DNA from 3 places in the Thalassospira marina genome. Region 2 is predicted to be linked to each of the others. Evidence: predicted binding sites of a transcription regulator. Region 2 holds the regulator's gene; each other region holds the start of a gene.
The links. Region 2 encodes LexA, which represses DNA repair genes until DNA is damaged. Its sites were predicted from a motif close to ATGTTCTANTTTGGTTC; they were not measured.

Region 1 (4,239 bases), on a different replicon from region 2:
CACCCTGCCCGACTGGTGGATGAGCCATTATCTGGACAACAATTATGGCAGTTGCGATCCGCTGATCGATATTGCCCGGGCCTATATTACCCCCAGAAAATTTGAAACGCCCTTCACCAATTTCCCCGTCACCCTTTCGCCCAAGGCCAGGCAACTACTTAATGAATTTGGTGAAACGGAATCGACTGCCGGGCTGGTCATTCCGGGAATGACGCCCATGCCGCAGCAATTAAGCGCCCTGGCCATTTCCAACACAATGGATACGGAAGAATTTTCAAAATTCTATCGTGGCAAGGAAACCACCCTGATCCTGGCGGCCCATGCCTTGCAACAGCGCTGTCAGGAACTTGATCATCAGTTTATCCAGACAGACGTTCACCTGGTCCGAGCGAAAATCACACATTATCCCGACCTCAGCCCGCGCGAACGCGAATGTCTGTTATGGCTGTGCAAAGGGCTGCGCAATGATGCCATTGCCGAACGTATGGGCATTACCCGTGTCACGGTTGAAATGCATTTGCGAAACTGCCGGCAAAAACTGGGCGCACGCACCCGTGAACAGGCCGTGGTGACCGCCATCAAACAGGGTTTCATTACGCCCTGAACACCCCCTTCCTTATGGTCCGCCCCCTAAACCCAGCGTGAATTTATCTGCCTTTTTGCTGACAACCGGGCATATTTTACCTTATAAAGGTAAAATCCATGACTTATGAAAAACCACAGGTTTTTATTTTCACCAGACTGACAATGGGCAAGGATGTTCTTGAACCCGAATCACGATCTGTTTGATCTGTTAAATGCACTGGACACCGCACAAACCGTTCCAGACGCATGGCAGGTCGGGCTGGTGTTTTTCAGAAAGTATGGGGGCAATCAAATCACCTATACCCACGAAAGACAGGATGGCAGTATCGTCTTTCTAACCACCCTTCCCGACTGGTGGATGAGCTATTATCTCGACAATAACTATGCCAACCTCGACCCGTTCATTGATGTTGGCCGTGCCTATTTTTCCCCCACCAGATTTGACACCAATTCTGTCAATCTTCCAGTTTCCCTATCTGCTCCTGCCAGACAGATGCTTAACGAATTTGCCGAAACAGGTTCAAGCACCGGGTTTGTCATCCCGACAATGGCACCCTCTGTTCCGCAAATTAGCGGCTTTAACATTGCAAATACCATGCAGAAGCAGGAGTTTTCCCAATTCTATGATGATAAGGAAAACGCCCTGGTTATGGCAGCCCATGCCGTGCATCAACGCTGCCAGGAACTTGACCCGCAACTAACCCGCACAGACGTTCATCTGGCACCCCACAAAATCACGCATTATCCCGAACTCAGCCCGCGTGAACGCGAATGCCTGTTATGGCTGTGCAAGGGAATGCGCAATGATGCCATCGCCGATCGTATGGGCATTACCCGTGTCACGGTTGAAATGCATATGCGAAACTGCCGGCAAAAACTGGGGGCCCGCACCCGTGAACAGGCCGTGGTAACCGCCATCAAACTGGGTTTCATTACCCCGTAATCCTTGCTCCAGGGCCCGTGACCAGGCATTGCGAAACAGCATCCGCGTTCATTGGGCCTCAATCAGGATTCGCCGTGATCATCTTTCAAAACCACCTTACAACACCGCCCCTGAAAGCTAAAACTTAACCCCTTCCTCGCCAACCCCCTGATGCGACGGGAAAATCAGGCATGTTTTTCTTTCACCTGCTTTGATCTTGACTCTCAGCGCCCCGTCATTACATAAATCAGAACAAAATAGGAACATTAACCAGGCACATTCCCATGAACAGCAGGTTGCAACAGGCACGCGCAGCCCTTCTTCGGGCGGAAAGGCAATGGCAAGGCAGTGCCGCCTGCGTTCATGGCGGGCGCCCGGCCCTGATTACCCGTGCCTTTGGCGATATCGACCTGACCACATATTTCTCGGCAGGCGGTCTTATGCCAACCGGCCTGCATGAAATCATGACGGAACATCACGACAGCGCTGCATCTGCCCTTGCCTGGCATATCGCCAGCCTGACGGCCGATATGAAAACCGGCCACGGCAAAACAGCACCAAGCCAGAATAACATGGCATGGGCCGCAAACAGCACAAACGGGGCCAGTCCCAAACCGGCTACCATTTTGTGGGTCCAACAACGCAAGGCCCTGGATCAGGGGCAGGTTTATGCCCCGGCACTGTTTGCATCCTCCCACAAGGATACCTCCACGGCCCGCCATACGCATCATCCTGATCTGGTGATGATGAATATTGACCAGCAACAAACTGCCCTTTGGACATGCGAAGAAGCCGCAAAATCCGGGCAGGTTGGCAATATCATACTCGAAACAACAGACTATGACCTGACCACCGCACGCCGCCTGCAACTGGCCTGCGAGGCAGGTTCCTGCCGCCTGATTGTGCTGCGCCACCACCGGGCCGGGCAAAAAATTGCCCCGTCTCCGGCATGGTCACGCTGGCACATCACTGCCCACGGCATTTATCGCAAACTCAGCCTGATCGGGGGACGCGGGGTTCGACCGGCAAGCTGGAAAGTCTATATTGATGAAGCAACGCTTCTTGTATCTGTGGCTGCCCCACTGGAAAACGGACTGCCACCGCAATCACAATCCACACCCACATCCAGAATGCGATACCCGGTCCACGCCTAAGGACAAACAAGCACCCCAGACCAATGGCCGTGCTGCCAAAGCCCGCAACCAGACCTTTGTTGTCACCCGCAATGACCATAAAGGTGTGCTTGTTTGTGGCCTGACGGCACAGGCACGTGCATCGGGTATTTTGCCTGCCATGCGCCTGGCAGAAGCCCGCAGCATTTTGCCAGACATTGCCAATATCACCGAAGAACCGGCCCTTTATGAACATTATCAGGCCCGGATCATTCGCCATCTGGACCGTTACAGCCCCTGGATTGCTGCCGATCGGGCACATGCCCGCGAAAACCTTGCGGGACATAATGGTTTCTGGCTGGAAATGACCGGCGGCATTCACCTGTTTGGCAATGAAGAAACCCTGATGACGCAAATCGAACGGGATTTGCGCCAAATGGGCTTTACCTGCCAAACCGGCATGGCCGATACCGCCGGAGCAGCCTGGGCCTGTGCGCAATTTCCGCAGGACCAGCCTTTACGTATCCTTTCCCTGCCAGCAGACCATGCACAGGCACGGCAATTACCGGTCACCGGGTTGCGCCTGCCGCCTGCCACACTGGCAATTTTGCACCGCCTGGGCATTCATCATCTTCACGACCTGGCCGACCTGCCGCGTGCCACCCTTACCACCCGTCTGGGGCCAGATGTTTTGGAAAAACTAGACCAGTTTTATGGTCGCCTGCCCGAACATCTGAATTTTCATTTGCCCAGCCAACCCTGGCTTTTGCGCCAGCATTACGCCGAACCACTGGGCGATGCGGCCAATCTGGAAGCTGCAATCACGCAACTGGTGCAATCGCTTTGCCAAAATTTGCAGTCCGATCACAAAGGATTACGGCGGATCATTTTGCGTTGCATCCGCGTGGACGGGCATACCCATACCGTTACCATCACCACCAGCAGCCCCTGCCAGTCCGCCCCGCACCTGTTGCGCCTGCTGGGTGAAAAACTGCCCGGTGTCGATACCGGTTTCGGCATCGAAGAAGTCATCATTTTTGCCCCATGGGTGGAAAATATCGCCTTTCGCCAAATCAGCCTGGACGCACAACAGCCCGCCGGAAACGACACCATCGCCTTAAACGAACTGTTTGATCGTATCAGCCACCATCTTGGCCCCAAGGACCAGCTTTACCGCCCGTCCCACCATACCAGCCATTTGCCGGAACTTGCCGCCGGGAAAAAGCATATCTCAGCCAGGGGAACCCGTGCCCGCCAGCCGGAAACACCCCTGCCCAACCGCCCGATCCGCCTGATTGATCCGCCCGAACCGATCCAGATTCTTCAGCGCGGTGCCAACGGCCTGCCGCTTGAAATATGCTGGCGCCGCATGCCCCTAAAGATCCTGAAACTGCAGGGCCCGGAACGGATATGCCCGGAATGGTGGCATCACTTAAACCAGGATGATTTCGCCCTGGGCGCGGAAACCCGCGACTATTTCCATGTCCACGACCAGGCTGGTCGCTGGCTATGGCTTTGCCGCCATCCGGCCCGGCGAAATCCAGAAATCTCCTTTGCAGACACTGCAAACCCCACAAACACCACCCCGGCCCAGCAGGCATTTTCATGGCCCCAACCACA
Region 2 (4,239 bases):
CATTAAACATTCGTCGAATAAGATGGCAGCAAATTACTTTTTTTCAAGGTCTTAACGTTGTTTTTGAGCATGTTGCAACAGCGTTGGCCGATGACCGTGAAAAGTGGATTTTGTCATTTGCCATGTTCCTTGGGTTGGGTCAGGCGGTTTATTTTTCGCTCCTGGCGCAACCTTCGGACTATTTGTTGTTTTTTGCCCTGCTGCTGGCGGCAGCCGGGTTATGGCTGAGTCGTCATCATGTTATCGCGTTTTTCTGTTGCCTGATGTTCGCTGCCGCCATTCTGGGCGGTGTGGTTGTGCAGGCGCATCTTTACCGGCTACAGGGCCCAGTCCTGCTCAAACCGGTTTATGTCGAAGATTTGCAGGGCAAAATTCTTTCGGCTGAGCCACGGGATGGTCGCACCCGTTTGATTATGGAACCTGCCCATATTGATGGGCTGGATGATGAACAGGTGCCCGACAGGGTCAGGATATCTGTCCTGGGGGATGTTGTGGCACGTCCTGGTGATGGTTTTGCCGGTAAGGCAAAGCTGTTTCCCTTAAGTGTGCCGGAAACGCCAGGCGACCCGGATTTCGCCCGGAACCTCTATTTCGATGGCATTGGTGCCACGGGTTTCGCCCTTGGACAGAGTTTTCAGATCATCCCGGCCCATGATGCGACGTTGGGTGAGTATTTGTCTGGTCTGGTTGAAAATACACGATTGACGATTATGACGCAGATTAATGCCGGGCTGGAGCCGGTAAAGGCCGGTTTGACCAATGCCATCCTGGTCGGCGAGCGCGGCGGCGTGCCGCCGGATCTGGCAGAGGATTTGCGAAAATCAGGGCTGGCCCATTTGCTGGCAATATCCGGGCTGCATATGGGGCTGTTATGTGGCGTGGTGTTTTTTGTGGTCCGGTTTGGTTTGGCCTTGGTCCCATCCATTGCCTTACGGCACCCCATTAAAAAATGGGCAGCCGTTGCGGGCTTTGTCATTGGGGCATTGTATCTGCTGTTGTCAGGGGCGACGGTACCAACCCAGCGTGCCTTTGTGATGACTGCGATTGTTCTGTTTGCCGTTCTTATGGACCGGCGCGCCATTTCGCTTCGCCTGGTCGCGATTGCCGCCATTACGGTGATGGTGTTGCGGCCTGATGCCATTTTAGGGGCCAGCTTTCAGCTTTCTTTTGCTGCGGTCACCGTGCTGGTGGCGTTTTATCAGGGGCGTGGGGCGCTTTTAATCGCCGGGCAGCGTGATTTGCCGCTGTGGCAGCGGGCAGGGCGCTATCTTTTTGTTTTGCTGGTCACCGGGGTCATGGTGACGGCGGTAACAGCCCCTATTATCGGGTTTCATTTTGGGCGGATTTCGTTTTTGGGTGTGATTTCAAACCTGGTTGCGATTCCCCTGATGGCATTCTGGATTATGCCGTGTGTTGTCGCAGTGCTGGTTTTGCTGCCTTTTGGCCTGCAGGCTGCGGCCCTTGCCGTGCTTTCCCCCGGACTGGATATGTTGATTGGTTTGGCGCACTTTATAGCCGGGCAGGATTGGGGGCTTTGGCATATTGCGCAGCCATCGGCCTTGGCTGTTATTTGTGCTCTGCTGGCATTGTTATGGGTGCTGATCTGGCAGCGCCGCGTGCTATGGCCAATTGCAATTGTGCCAATGGGGGCCGCCGTCATTTTTGTCATTACGGCGAAAACGCCAGATCTGCTCATTGGCGGGGATCAAAAAGATTGGGCATTGGTAAGGGATGACAATGACGGGCTGACATTTAACAGCCGTGCCAGCAGCTTTCACCGCGATATCTGGAATGCACGTTTTGGCACAGGTTTTGATGCCAAAATCAGTGCCGATCAGCGTTGTGAATTTGAAAGGTGCTGGCTTAAAAAGAATGGAAAAGTAATTGTAATTTCAGAAAAAATTTCTGATCCATTTTATCTTTGTCGTCATGCCGACGTGATTGTGACCCTGAAACAGGATTTCCCGAAACATGTGCGCAAATCATGCACCCGATCACCGCTTGTGATTGATGATGATGTTTTGTGGTGGCAGGGTGGTGTTGCCGTTTATCTGGAAAACGGGCAGGCACCAGCGCATTATGAAACGGTACGGCAGACCAGCGGTAATTGGCCCTGGATTGTGATTGGCGGTCGCTGATCTGCCCGAAAGGTGTGGTTAATACTGGCGCAACAGGCCAATAAGCCGGCCCTGGATTTGAACACGTTCAGGCGGCAGGGCGCGGGTTTCGTAACGGGCATTGGCCGGTTCCAGCAACACCTGGCCCAGACCCCGCTTGATACGTTTCAGGGTTGCTTCGCTGTCATCGACAAGGGCAACAACAATGGTGCCGTCATTGGCATGTTCGCAACGCTGGATCAAAACCGTATCGCCATCAAGAATACCGGCTTCGATCATTGAATCGCCCGAAACCTCAAGCGCGTAATGTTCACCCGTGCCCAGAAGGGCCGCAGGCACCTGTACATGGGTGCTTTGGTCACGCAGGGCTTCAATTGGTGTACCTGCTGCAATCCGGCCATAAAGGGGCAGGGAAACGCTTTCCTGAATTTCGGAAAAGGCCGATGGCACCATGGCCGGACGATGGGTTGTTTTCCGCGCCGATGAAATGGGCGTGACCCGTGCGCTGCTGGGCGTTGCCGGTGCTTCATCCTCGTTATTGTCGGGAAGACGCAACACTTCAAGGGCGCGGGCCCGGTGCGCAAGGCGGCGAATGAAGCCGCGTTCTTCAAGGCCGGTAATCAGGCGATGGATGCCCGATTTGGATTTAAGGTTCAACGCTTCCTTCATTTCGTCGAATGAAGGTGAAATACCGTGATCGCGAAGGTGATTGTCGATATAGACCAGCAATTCATATTGCTTGCGCGTCAGCATGGCATTTTCCCAAACCCAAATAAGAACAAATCGAATACATTAATGTTCTACTTTGGTTCTGATCGTCGGTCAAGCGTCTTGCAAGGGGGAAGGACACCAAAAACGTGTCTGTTTTGCACCGAACACTGATCAGGCATGCGCATTGTTGGAATGCCGACAGGAATTTGATCAGCGCATTTCATGATGAATAAACGGCGTTTTGGGGCCAGGAAAATTGCCCGCAATTGTGTTAATCGGCAACGAAAGTGCCTGATTTTCCGCCTTCTTTATAAACGACGCGGATATCCGTAAGCTGCATGGTCTTATCAACGGCCTTGCACATGTCAAAAACTGTCAGCGCCGTAACCGATACTGCCGTCAGGGCTTCCATCTCTACCCCGGTTTTGCCCGATGTTTTGCAGGTAGCGGTGATTTCAACGGCTGGTTCGTTTTCAGCCAGCGTCAGCGTGACCGATACCGAGTCAAGAGGCAGGGGATGGCAAAGGGGAATCAGGTCCGAGGTGCGCTTTGCGCCCATAATGCCCGCCAGTTGCGAAATGGCCAGAACGTCACCTTTTTTATGACCATGGTTTGCAATCAGTTCTGCCGTGGCGGGTTGCATCATCACACGGCCTTTGGCCGTTGCGGTGCGCGTCGTTACGGCTTTGGCTGATACATCAACCATCACGGCGTTACCGCCTTCGTCAAAATGGGTCAGTTTGCTGGTCATTATCGCATCCGGTTTCGGCAGATCAGGGTAGATCAGATCAGGTCAAGAATCGTGGGGTCAGATCGCACAATCCGTCAGGCGGGTTTAGCCAACAGGGTGCGTGTTGCTGCCTCAACGTCATCCTGGCGCATCAGGCTTTCACCAATCAGGAAGCATTTTGCACCAACCTTGCCCATGCGTTCGAGATCGGCCGGGGTGAAAATGCCGCTTTCCGCGACCAGCAAACGATCATCGTCAACCATTGCTGCAAGCTGTTCGGTCGTTGTCAGTGAAACTTCCAAAGTCTTTAGATTTCGGTTGTTTATGCCGATCAGCTTTGATTTCAGTTTAAGCGCGCGCTCAAGTTCCGGTGCGTTATGCACCTCGACCAGAACATCCATACCCAGCTCATGGGCGAGGGATTCCAGCTCTGCTGCCTGACTGTCTTCAAGGGCGGCCATGATCAGTAAGATGCAGTCCGCACCAAGCGCGCGGGCTTCGGTCACCTGATAGGGGTCAATCATGAAATCCTTGCGCAATACTGGCAGGTCAACCGCGGCACGCGCCGCCACCAGATAGGAATCGTCACCCTGAAAATAGGGAATATCGGTAAGAACCGAAAGGCAGCTTGCCCCACCAGCCTGGTAGGCCTGTGCCAGTGCAGGCGGGTTGAAATCAGCC
Region 3 (4,239 bases), 1.2 Mb from region 2:
ACCTGATCACGGCAAAATATGCCCTGATTGGCGGTTATTCCGCACTTTCGGCCACCTGGATACGTACCCTTGTTGCCGTGCTGATCATGTGGGGGATTGCCGCATTAACCGGGCGTGTCCGGCGCACGATCGTATCGTGCACTGCGCCCAATGTGCGCGGCTGGCTGATGCTGGGTGCCTTTATCGGCCCGGCAATGGGGGTTTGGCTGTCCATGCTGGCGGTGCAAAATGCCAATGTCGGTATTGCCAGCACCCTTATGGCAACGCCGCCGGTTTTGCTGATTGTCTATGAAGGTGTGGTTTTGCGCCGCCCGGTTGGCCTTCAGGCCATTATCGGCACCTGCATGGCCTTTGGCGGGGTGGCCTTGCTGTTTTTGTTTTAACGCTCTTGCCCCAAAAAAAGAACAGCCATACTGCAAAGTACGGCTGTCAGTTAAATGCAGAATATGGAACATAATTTCTGCGGGACACGAGCAAATACCTGAGCGGGGGATAAGGACAGGGAAGTCACATCCCGGTCAGGTGAAAACAGCATATGGGCCGTATAAGGGCGTGTCACCCAAAGTATTGGTTTTGTTTGAATTTGTCAGAATTGTGATCGTCATGCCGGGCAGCCCAGGCCGGAATGACACCTGTTTTTCCCGATTTGGGCGAAGTTTGATTGAAACCAGCGCCATCCTCTGTGAGATTGAAGCATCAGGGGCGGGCAGGGCATTGGCAAATCGCCGTCCAGCGGCTAGGGTGCAGCCCGCCACATAACAGGAAAGGAACCCCGGATGACGCGTGTTACCGTCTCGATCGAAGATGATTTGATGTCGGCTTTCGACGAATTTCTCGACGGGCGCGGCTATACCAACCGGTCCGAAGGGTTCCGCGATCTGATCCGCGAAAAGCTGCAGCAGGAACAGCTTGCCGAAGACCCCAATGGCAGTGGCATTGCCGTTCTGAATTATGTTTATGATCACGAAGAACGCATGCTGGCCAGCCGTCTGATGTCCGCCCAGCACGAACATCATGACCTGACCGTTTCAACGGTGCATTTCCATATCGATCACGATACCTGCCTGGAAATCGTCACCCTGAAAGGCAAGCTTAGCGACATTCGCAAATTCGCCGACCAGATTTTGGCACAGCCCGGTGTTCGTCACGGGCAGCTTTACACCGTGCCCGGTGAATTGCATGTCGAAAGCCACCATCACGGCGATGGTCACGGCCATGCCCATCGTCACGAACATCTGAAAATCACCACCTGATCCCTGCTTAATCCCAATCCAGTCCAGCCCAACCCAACCCAACCCAATCCCTGCGCGTTTTGGCCCAATAAACTCATTTTCCGTTCCCCATCTGGCTGTTGCCTGGTGGGGTATTGGATTCCCGCATTGTTTTGCAGGCAGGGAACCTTCTTTGCTGCCCCGAATTTCGGTTTGATGTTCCCATACGCCCCGCCTGCCTTCCGGCTTTTGGGGCGCGAAATGGCGGCCAAAGCACCGGATTGCTTCATTCTTTTTCAAGGGCCGCTAACCTGCGCTGTATTCTTTTTGTTCCGTCCTTGCAAAATTGGCGTGCGGCAATGAGAACAAACTTGCAACATCTAAAAATATATGAGAGTGTTCGCGCTATGTTCTCAACGCCTCTGTGTCGAGGATCAGGGATTGCTCCCTTTCTTCCGTGCAGGGTACCCAGCGGTGGCGTTCCGCATTTAGGTCCGGGGAACCGCCTGCGTTGCATCTGACCCGGCCCTGTGGAATAAGAGAGTTCGAGCAATGATTCAAACCGCGCTGCATTTGGTGGATAAGGATACAATGGACAAGCAAAAGGCACTCGAAGCCGCCCTTGGACAGATCGAACGGGCATTTGGCAAAGGTTCGATCATGAAACTTGGCCAGCGCGAAAATGCCGTTGATGTTTCTGCAATTTCGACCGGTTCGCTGGGTCTTGATATTGCACTGGGCATTGGCGGTCTGCCGCGCGGCCGTATTATTGAAATTTACGGTCCGGAAAGCTCGGGTAAAACGACTCTCGCCCTGCATACCATCGCGGAAGCCCAGAAAGCTGGCGGGACCTGCGCCTTTGTCGATGCCGAACACGCGCTTGACCCGTCCTATGCCCGTAAGCTGGGTGTCAATATCGACGATCTTCTGATCTCGCAGCCCGATGCGGGCGAACAGGCCCTTGAAATTGCCGATACGCTGGTGCGTTCCGGCGCGATTGACGTTCTGGTCGTTGACTCGGTTGCTGCCCTGGTGCCGCGCGCCGAACTTGAAGGCGAAATGGGCGACACCCATGTCGGTCTTCAGGCCCGTCTGATGAGCCAGGCTTTGCGCAAGCTGACCAGCTCGGTCTCGCGCTCCAACTGCATGGTCATTTTCATCAACCAGATCCGTATGAAAATCGGCGTCATGTTTGGCAGCCCGGAAACCACCACTGGTGGTAACGCGCTTAAATTCTATGCTTCTGTCCGTCTTGATATTCGCCGTATCGGCCAGATCAAGGATCGTGACGAAGTCGTTGGTAACCAGACCCGTGTCAAGGTCGTCAAAAACAAGATGGCCCCGCCGTTCAAACAGGTCGAATTCGACATCATGTATGGCGAAGGCGTCTCCAAGATGGGTGAAATCCTTGATCTTGGTGTGAAGGCCGGTGTTGTTGAAAAATCGGGTTCGTGGTTCTCGTATAATTCCACCCGTGTCGGGCAGGGGCGTGAAAATGCCAAAACCTTCCTGCGCGAAAACCCGGAAATGACCAACGAAATCGAACGCGCCATTCGCGAAAGTGCCGGCCTGATCGCCGAAGGCATGACGAATATGAACGAAGAAGACTACAGCAACGACGATTGATCCATCCAGTCGTTGTCGATAGCAAAGGCGGGCGCTCAGGCGTCCGCCTTTTTGCATTTTCAGGATGTTTCCTGCCGCCCAATTGATTAGCCCGCCCGTCCTTCCATGCAGGCATTGCCCGCTATCGGATTTTATTGCGACGTTGCCTGTTTTCAAGGGGGGCAATCTGCCGCATTCCCGGCAACCCTTGCGCGGCACACCTGCTTAACGGCAGGCTCCCGCTCGCACTGCTCACCAATCAGGGCGCGCAAGGCTCGGCTGTTGCCTTCCGGGTGCGAACCACGCCGCGCAATCCGTCGCCGATCTATTCGATCCGCGCCAGGCACACGCCATCCGCTGCATCGTCACGCAGGTTGGCACGGATGCGATGTTATACGGCGTGATCTGATGGGGTTTGGCAGTTTGGCTGTTTGGCATGGTATCGCGCCCTTTGGCCTGTGGCGCGTCGTACCCTGCCATATTCACGGGCCAGTACGGTGGGGAAGGCGCGGCGATTTTATCCCCAGAAAGGGGAGGTAAGGTGCATGCGTAATTCAGGGCAGCGTATTTGTTATTTTCGGGGGATTGCCGCTTATTCAATAATCGCGCAGGCAAGGCGGTCGCCAGCAGCACCCGAGGGCTGGGACATATAATCATCGGCACCGGCATGAATGACAATGGCTTTGCCGCGCACGCCGTTGGTTTTGTCATCCAGCATCACATTGGTATCGATCACCTGGGTAAACAGTTTGCCCTCGTCATTGACATACTGGTTGGGCATGTCACCGGCATGGGGGCCGTCTTTGGTCAGAAAACCGTGGCTTTTATGGGTGGGGTTAAAATGGCCGCCAGCGGTTTTGAAATTGCTGGCAGTATCGCATTTGCCATTTTCATGAATGTGAAACGCCACCCACTGGCTGGACGGAAGGCCGCTGACCTCGGCCTTGATAACAACGCCACCATCCGTTTCGGTCAAATCGGCGGTGCCGATATTGGTGCCATCGCTATTGTGAAAGGTGGCGGTGGCAGATGTTTCGGCAAAGGCCGGAAATGCAACAAGTGAAACAGCGCCAGCAAACAGCGCTATCAAGGGCACGATTATGGCTCGCATCGGTGTTCTCCTTATTGATTTGTTAACTTAATGAACTGTGCACGCCGATATTTGTTCCCATCGGGTTGTGATTGTTTTTTTGCAGGGCAATACCCGCTGCGGTTTTGCTCCTTCGCGCATAAAAAATCCCCGGCCCGCAAATCGCGGGGCCGGGGACGTGCCAGTCCTTGCCGGGTTCGGGGTCAGGCGACAAGGGCAGGCATATGAGAACGCATTTTGGCCAGATGGGCGGTATCAAGGGGCAGTTGCAAAACAGTGCGCCCGTCATCCTGGCGGGCAATACGCGCGCTCAGGGTTTCGGACAATCCATGG

Region 1: CSC3H3_RS20975 (ImuA family protein) is a predicted target of LexA. The motif match lies at 1,758-1,774, and genes of this name have one in related genera.
Region 3: recA (recombinase RecA) is a predicted target of LexA. The motif match lies at 1,575-1,591, and genes of this name have one in related genera.

What each region holds. Positions count from the first base shown of each region.
Region 1 covers NZ_CP024200.1:103,616-107,854, forward strand. Annotated here, with positions in the region: gene CSC3H3_RS20965 (helix-turn-helix transcriptional regulator) at 1-604, shown strand, start outside; gene CSC3H3_RS20970 (helix-turn-helix transcriptional regulator) at 764-1,528, shown strand; gene CSC3H3_RS20975 (ImuA family protein) at 1,792-2,661, shown strand; gene CSC3H3_RS20980 (Y-family DNA polymerase) at 2,555-4,239, shown strand, end outside.
Region 2 covers NZ_CP024199.1:2,210,212-2,214,450, reverse strand. Annotated here, with positions in the region: gene CSC3H3_RS10130 (ComEC/Rec2 family competence protein) at 123-2,138, shown strand; gene lexA (transcriptional repressor LexA) at 2,157-2,870, opposite strand; gene moaC (cyclic pyranopterin monophosphate synthase MoaC) at 3,100-3,579, opposite strand; gene trpC (indole-3-glycerol phosphate synthase TrpC) at 3,654-4,239, opposite strand, start outside.
Region 3 covers NZ_CP024199.1:980,832-985,070, forward strand. Annotated here, with positions in the region: gene CSC3H3_RS04375 (DMT family transporter) at 1-383, shown strand, start outside; gene nikR (nickel-responsive transcriptional regulator NikR) at 777-1,253, shown strand; gene recA (recombinase RecA) at 1,764-2,837, shown strand; gene CSC3H3_RS04390 (superoxide dismutase family protein) at 3,409-3,927, opposite strand; gene CSC3H3_RS04395 (methyl-accepting chemotaxis protein) at 4,110-4,239, opposite strand, start outside.